Regions from separate parts of the Paenibacillus taichungensis genome, predicted to be linked through region 2. Evidence: a T-box and tRNA genes for the amino acid it is inferred to sense, from the RefSeq annotation. Region 2 holds a T-box; the other holds one or more tRNA genes.

Region 1 (3,416 bases), 730 kb from region 2:
TGGCGATGCCGTGAAATATTTTACCGAATATTAAAACGTAAAAAACGCCAACCCGGAATGCCGGATTGGCGCCTTGTTAGGCATCGTAACATCTATTAGAAGATAGGAAGTTGATCAAGGTTATTGGTTGGGTCGCCGTCTGCGTCGCCGCGAATGTACATTTCGCCGTCTTTGCCTTTAAAGACGTTCACACCTGCAATTGCTCCTGCTTTTACTTCTGCCAGTGCCTGTTGGTAATCCAGCACACGTCCAGATGAAGTTTGGAACGCAGTCAGATCGCCGTCACCATTTTTTTGAACTGCTGTGAAGCTTTCGCGTGTCGTTTGATCCATGATGTCACACTCTCCTTATCTGACCAAATAGGAATCTGGTTACCTCTTTAGCCTGTCCGGATCAAAAAAAAGTATGCATAACATAACTTCATATCGCACGCAGAGGATATCTACAAGCTCTTTTGCATACGAACATGCAGAATGTCTGCATCATAAAAAGGCTCTTCCGAAATCACTTCATATCCGAGCTTTTCATAGAACTTCTGCGCCTGGCATTGCGCGTCCAAAACAGAGTAGGCTAATCCCAATTCACGTGCCCGTTCTTCCATGGCTAACAGCAACACACGTCCATAACCGAACGCACGATGAGATTTGAGTACAGCGATGCGCTGCATCTTGGCGGTATCCTTGGTGTAATAGATCAGGCGCCCCGTGGCTACAGCCTGTCCATCTTTACTCAACAATACGTGATGCACATCAGGACTGATAATATCATATTGATCAATCTCAATGTCAGCAGGTACCTGCTGCTCGATTACAAAAACATTATTACGAATATCCAGTGCTTTCTGGAGTTGTTCTTCAGTTGTTACATAACTAATCTCAGCTGCCAATTCCATACCTTCTTTCTGCTCTACGCTATCAGACTGAATTATACAAAAAAATGCTTTTCCTGTATAGTTAAGTCTGGAACATACTGGGAGAGGAGGTGCGAACCATGGGTATGGCGGGAGTGATGGCAATCACACTTTTGATGTCGGCCGGAATGATTGCTTTGTTATATTATGTGACCAAGAAGGCATATTCCAAAAAGTGGGACGAAGATGAGTGAAATGCGACATCATGTTCCTCAGGGTAAGACTTCAACATTGCCTTGTGGGGAGTAAACGTCATGCACAACAGACTTGGAATACACATCCAGCCAAACGGGCAGGTCATCATTAACCTCATTGGGTACTTTCAACTGTTGGAATTGTACAGTGTGTTCATCCCGTTCTAAACTACAACCGACAGAAACGTATATTAATGCAACAAGCGCAATCAAACAGGCTAAGTTTTTGGCTATGATAAATAAACGCAGTTTACGTTCTTTCATGTTCCTCATATGGAAGTCACCTCGTCATCAAAATGGTAATCTTTCCTTTATTGTGCACCAATTCGAATAAAATATTACCAATATAACGATTGACAATGAACACGGTTACTTGGTATGATACTGTTACTTGATTGGAGAACAATTAGATATCATGATCTGTTAGCTCAGCTGGGAGAGCACTATCTTGACAGGGTAGGGGTCAGTGGTTCGAGCCCACTACAGATCATAACAAAAAGTCCTTGCGCAGCAAGGGCTTTTTTCTTTTGTTTAGTTTTTTTGAGATGACATGATGAAGTCTTGGGGGACAATTGGGAACGAAAATTAAAAGAAATAAGCTATATACTTCGCTGCGCTACGTTCACTAACTCTTATGCAAATCAGCAAGATTCTGTTTACCCCAATCGCAGAGAATTTCCAGCACAGGCATCAGCGTTAATCCTTCACGAGACAAAGAGTATTCTACTTTTGGCGGTAATTGTGGATACTCTGTACGGATAATTAATTGGTCGGCCTCTAATTCTTTTAGCTGAGAGCTTAGCATTTTATGCGTAATGCCTTCCAAGGCTCTTTTCAATTCTCCATATCGCAATGTTTCTTTTTTCCATAACCAAAACAAGATATGCATTTTCCATTTTCCGCCGATCAAGGACATGGCATGTGAAAATGGTTTAACGTTTACTTCCTCAGCAGTTTCCATATTCCACTCTCCTTTTAGATAGTATCTACCTTTTAAGTGCATACTATACTCTTTTTTCACCCTACTATACAATAACTCATGAAACAGAGACAAGGGCGAACAAGCCTAATAAAGGGAGAGAATATATATGGAAAATAGTAATCGTAATTTCTTGCAGCCTTATACATTTGCGAATGGTTTTACGCTAAAAAATAGAGTGGTCATGGCACCGATGACAACGATGTCCAGTTTCTTCGACGGTTCAATTACCAATGATGAAGTCGATTATTATGCCGAACGGGCTGGTGGCCCTGGTATGATCATTACGGGTGTTGCATACGTAACTGAAGGGGGAAAAGGCTTCGAAGGTGAGCTATCCATCGCAAGTGATTCTACAATCAAAGGACTGTCCAAAATTGCAAGGGCCATTCAGAAAGACGGAACGAAAGCCATTGTGCAAATCTTTCATGCAGGGCGCAAAACGAACTCCAAAACGCTAAGAGGTGTTCAACCCACCAGTGCGAGTGCAATCGCTGCCGCACATCCAATCGGCTCGGAGACGCCGCGTGAATTAACACCTGAGGAAATCGAAAGCATTATTAAGGACTTCGGCAGGGCAACCTTGCGGGCCATACAAGCTGGTTTTGACGGAGTAGAGCTTCACGGGGCCAATACGTATCTGTTGCAGCAATTTTTCTCCGTCAATTCCAATCAACGATCCGATCAGTGGGGTGGCAGCTTTGAAAATCGTATGCGATTTCCGCTGGCAGTCATTCAGGAGGTTGCATCGGTTATCGATGCCCATGCGGATAAACCTTTCATCCTCGGTTATCGGATTTCACCGGAAGAAATTCATATGCCGGGCATCCAGCTCAAGGACTCCTTGGCGTTTGCCCAGGCTCTGACAGACACGCGAGTTGATTACATTCATCTGTCGATGGGAAGTTACAAACGAACATCATTAAATCACCCCGATGACAAAGAGCCGATCTTAACTAAATTCGTCCGGGTTTTGGATCACAAAAAACCTCTGATCGGTATCGGATCGATTGAGCGGCCGGAAGACGCAGAAGAAGTTATCAACGCCGGGGCAACTTTGGCTGCACTCGGACGGGAATTGATTCGCGAGCCGAAATGGGTACAGAAGGTAAAAGCAGGGGACCTTGGCAGCATTCGTTACCAAATTTCTCCGTCTGATATGGATGAACTGCGTATCCCTTTGGCAATGCAGACTTATCTGGAAGGTTCGTTTCGGGAGGTCATGCACTTTACTACCGACAGTCAGAAAGGGACTGACTACCAGAATTCACTTGCACCGATGGAGGGTTTTGAAAAGAAAATGTAAAAGTTAAACTAAATTAGATAGATTCAA
Region 2 (3,416 bases):
CCCTCAGCAGGGCGACCGTTCCGCTGAAACAGAGCAGACAGGCAGCTATCCCAATGCTTTTGCTCAGGAGTATCTGCTTCAACGGAGCGAAGAGGAGCTGCAGCAGGAACATCTATTTCAAGCTTCTTCCGAACCGTTTCAGTCCTGGCAGCAAGGGGATGGGAACGCGGAGCAAAGCAAAATAGTAGCTGAAAACGAAGAGTCCTCGTCCTTGAGGGACAAGGAGGATGAAGCGCAAGCGAATGTGTTGTCCGATACGCCTTCTCCAGTTTCGTCTTTTTTGGCGGAGACAGCCGACAGGTTGGCTTCTTACCCTGAATCTGAGCCTTTGCTTCCTCTGGCTGAAGAGCAGTCTGTTTGGTCCGAGCCTTCCGTCGAGACCTTACATACGAACTTAAGGAATTCGGAGCAGGCCGATTCCAAACTGGAACTGCAGCATTCGGATGAACTGGCAGCACCAGACGTATGGCATTTTGAATCTGCTCGATCTGAACCAAAGCAGGAGGAGCACGCAGTTGCAGATGTTCCGGCAAGTTCGCAGTCAGAGAACTGGCAGGATGTCTTTGCAGCGTCTGAATCGGAAATTTCGGAGGAAGACAGACCTCCTCTTGAAGCGGTAGAGACGAATGAGCCCGCTGAAAAAGAATCGTTTATCCCTGAACCTGTGGCTGAGACGGAAGACAAGCCGGAGCTTAAGGTTGCTTTTGGCAGCAAGAGAGAATCTGCACCCAAACAGGAAGAGGGCGTTGGCATCTCCTCCTTGTTATCCTCTGGCAGAGTAACACGGGAGGCGGAGGCAGAACGAGAGCAAGAGGCGCTTGCTGGAGTCCTGCAGGAGGAAGCATATCAGCCTGAAGATGTCGAGTGGAAGAACCTGTTTCTCGGCACCATTGTCGACCAGACCCCGTTCCGTAAAGTAAAGTTATGCATTGTACAGCGTGAAGAGACGCTCGATACCATTGCAGACCGATATCAGTTAAGTACCCGAGAGCTCCAGTTGTATAATCGTCTTTCCGAACAGGTTGTGGAAGAAGGACAAATTCTATATATCCCTTAACCTGTAGGCAGGTTTAATCACCATTTCGACCCGTGATCCCTTGAGGATGGCGGGTTTTTGCTTTGTCTGCCCTCAACCTGCATTGCAGCGCGCTTTTTCCGCTGTTGTCAGGTTGACTATCGGGCACGGGCAGGGTATGATGTGTTTAGGTTTTTTGAAGAACAACGTGGATCGGGAGTAGTAGACAGTATGACCTTTCAGAGAGCGGAATTGTAGCGCTGGGAAATTCCGTAGGAACCAACTGATCGAAGTCGCCCGGGAGTTGCCTGTTTGAATACAAGGGATGAGTAACTTTAGTATCATTCATTCCTAAGGTAGGATGGGCCGGTCGCAGCCGTTATCTGCTTGAAGTGTCACGTAAGTATAGAAGCGGTAGTCTATCTTTCTATCTGCGTGAAACAAAGGTGGTACCGCGAAAGCTAACCTTTCGTCCTTTGATGGATGAAAGGTTTTTTTGTTTTTTGGCGATGATGAATAAGTAACGGAGGAATGACACATGTCTGAACAAAAAAATTCAGCTGCAACAGAAATGCCAACCACATATGATCCGAAAGCTGCGGAACAAAAATGGTATTCCACTTGGATGGAAAATGGATATTTTAAGGCGGGTCAGCGTAAAGATGCTGAACCCTATACGATTGTAATCCCACCCCCGAACGTAACCGGAATGCTCCATATCGGGCATGCGCTCGATTTTACACTGCAGGATATTCTGATTCGTACCAAGCGGATGCAGGGCTATGATGCACTGTGGCTGCCGGGTTCTGACCATGCAGGTATTGCTACACAAACTAAAGTAGAGCAGAAATTGCGTGAAGAAGGTCAGACTCGTTATGATCTGGGACGCGAAAAGTTCTTGGAGAAGGTATGGGACTGGAAGGATCAATACGCAACAACCATTCGTCAGCAATGGGGCAAAATGGGCTTGTCGCTCGATTACTCGCGTGAACGTTTTACACTGGACGAAGGTCTATCCCAGGCTGTACGTAAAGTGTTTGTTCAACTGTATGAAAAAGGCCTCATTTATCGAGGCAAACGAATTATTAACTGGGACCCGGTGAACCGGACTGCACTGTCCGACATTGAGGTTGAATATAAAGAAGTTCAGGGTCACTTGTACCATCTGCGTTATCCGCTCAAAGACGGAAGTGGGTATGTTACAGTAGCGACAACTCGCCCGGAAACGATGCTGGGAGATACGGCAGTTGCTGTTCATCCGAAGGATGAGCGTTACGCAGATATGATTGGCAAGGTGCTTGTTCTGCCTATTATCGGACGCGAAATTCCGGTTATTGCAGATGAGTATGTGGATAAAGATTTCGGAAGCGGCGCCGTGAAAATTACGCCTGCTCATGATCCGAATGACTTCGAAGTGGGCCTTCGTCATGATCTGCCACAGATTACGGTGATGGATGAGACGGGTACGATGAATGCCGAAGCAGGCAAATATCAGGGACTGGATCGCAGCGAATGCCGTAAGCAGATTGTTGCCGACCTGCAAGAACAGGGCGTATTGATCAACATCGAGGATCATACGCATCAGGTTGGACACAGCGAACGTACAGGAGCTGTCGTTGAGCCGTATTTGTCGACACAGTGGTTTGTTGAGATGAAGCCACTCGCGGAAAAAGCGATTGAGAAGCAACAAAGCGGTGAAGGGGTTCATTTTGTTCCGGATCGTTTTGAGAAAACGTATCTGAACTGGATCGAGAATGTTCGTGACTGGTGTATCTCTCGTCAATTGTGGTGGGGTCATCGTATTCCTGCCTGGTACGACGAGGAGACTGGAGAAGTTATTGTATCTGCTGAAGATCCGACAACATTGCCAGAATACGCTGGACGCAAGCTGAGACAGGATGAAGACGTTCTGGATACATGGTTCAGCTCCGCATTATGGCCATTCTCTACATTAGGCTGGCCGGAAGATACGGAAGATCTGAAACGTTATTACCCGACAAGTGTGCTCGTAACAGGGTATGACATTATTTATTTCTGGGTGGCTCGTATGATCTTTACCGCTCTGGAGTTCACGGAAGAGGTTCCGTTCAAGGATGTGCTGATGCACGGTCTTGTTCGTGATGCAGACGGACGGAAGATGTCCAAATCGCTAGGCAATGGTGTTGATCCGTTGGATGTGATTGAGAAATATGGTGCAGATGCAATGCGTTACATGATCTCTACAAGCAGCACTCCGGGTCAGGATCTCCGTTTCCGCTGGGAGCGGGTTGAACAGGCTCGTAACTTTGCCAATAAAATCTGGAATGCATCGCGCTTCGCTTTGATGAATCTGGAAGGGTTCACCTATGAAGATCGTGATATTAGTGGAGACCTCGGAACAGCGGATTACTGGATTTTGCAC

The links. A T-box is a leader RNA that pairs with one kind of tRNA and senses whether it is charged. The one in region 2 lies ahead of ACR1R9_RS02385 (valine--tRNA ligase), so its partner is inferred to be a tRNA-Val.
Region 1: it has a tRNA-Val gene. The T-box ahead of ACR1R9_RS02385 (valine--tRNA ligase) is inferred to sense a tRNA for this amino acid. The anticodon was not compared.

What each region holds. Positions count from the first base shown of each region.
Region 1 is NZ_CP194720.1:1,238,581-1,241,996, forward strand. Features, by position in the region: gene ACR1R9_RS05720 (hypothetical protein) at 1-34, shown strand, start outside; gene ACR1R9_RS05725 (DUF3892 domain-containing protein) at 96-332, opposite strand; gene ACR1R9_RS05730 (GNAT family N-acetyltransferase) at 443-886, opposite strand; gene ACR1R9_RS05735 (hypothetical protein) at 1,123-1,368, opposite strand; tRNA gene ACR1R9_RS05740 (tRNA-Val) at 1,522-1,594, shown strand; gene ACR1R9_RS05745 (winged helix-turn-helix transcriptional regulator) at 1,730-2,065, opposite strand; gene ACR1R9_RS05750 (NADH-dependent flavin oxidoreductase) at 2,193-3,389, shown strand.
Region 2 is NZ_CP194720.1:506,574-509,989, forward strand. Features, by position in the region: gene ACR1R9_RS02380 (LysM peptidoglycan-binding domain-containing protein) at 1-1,057, shown strand, start outside; T-box leader at 1,216-1,495, shown strand; gene ACR1R9_RS02385 (valine--tRNA ligase) at 1,554-3,416, shown strand, end outside.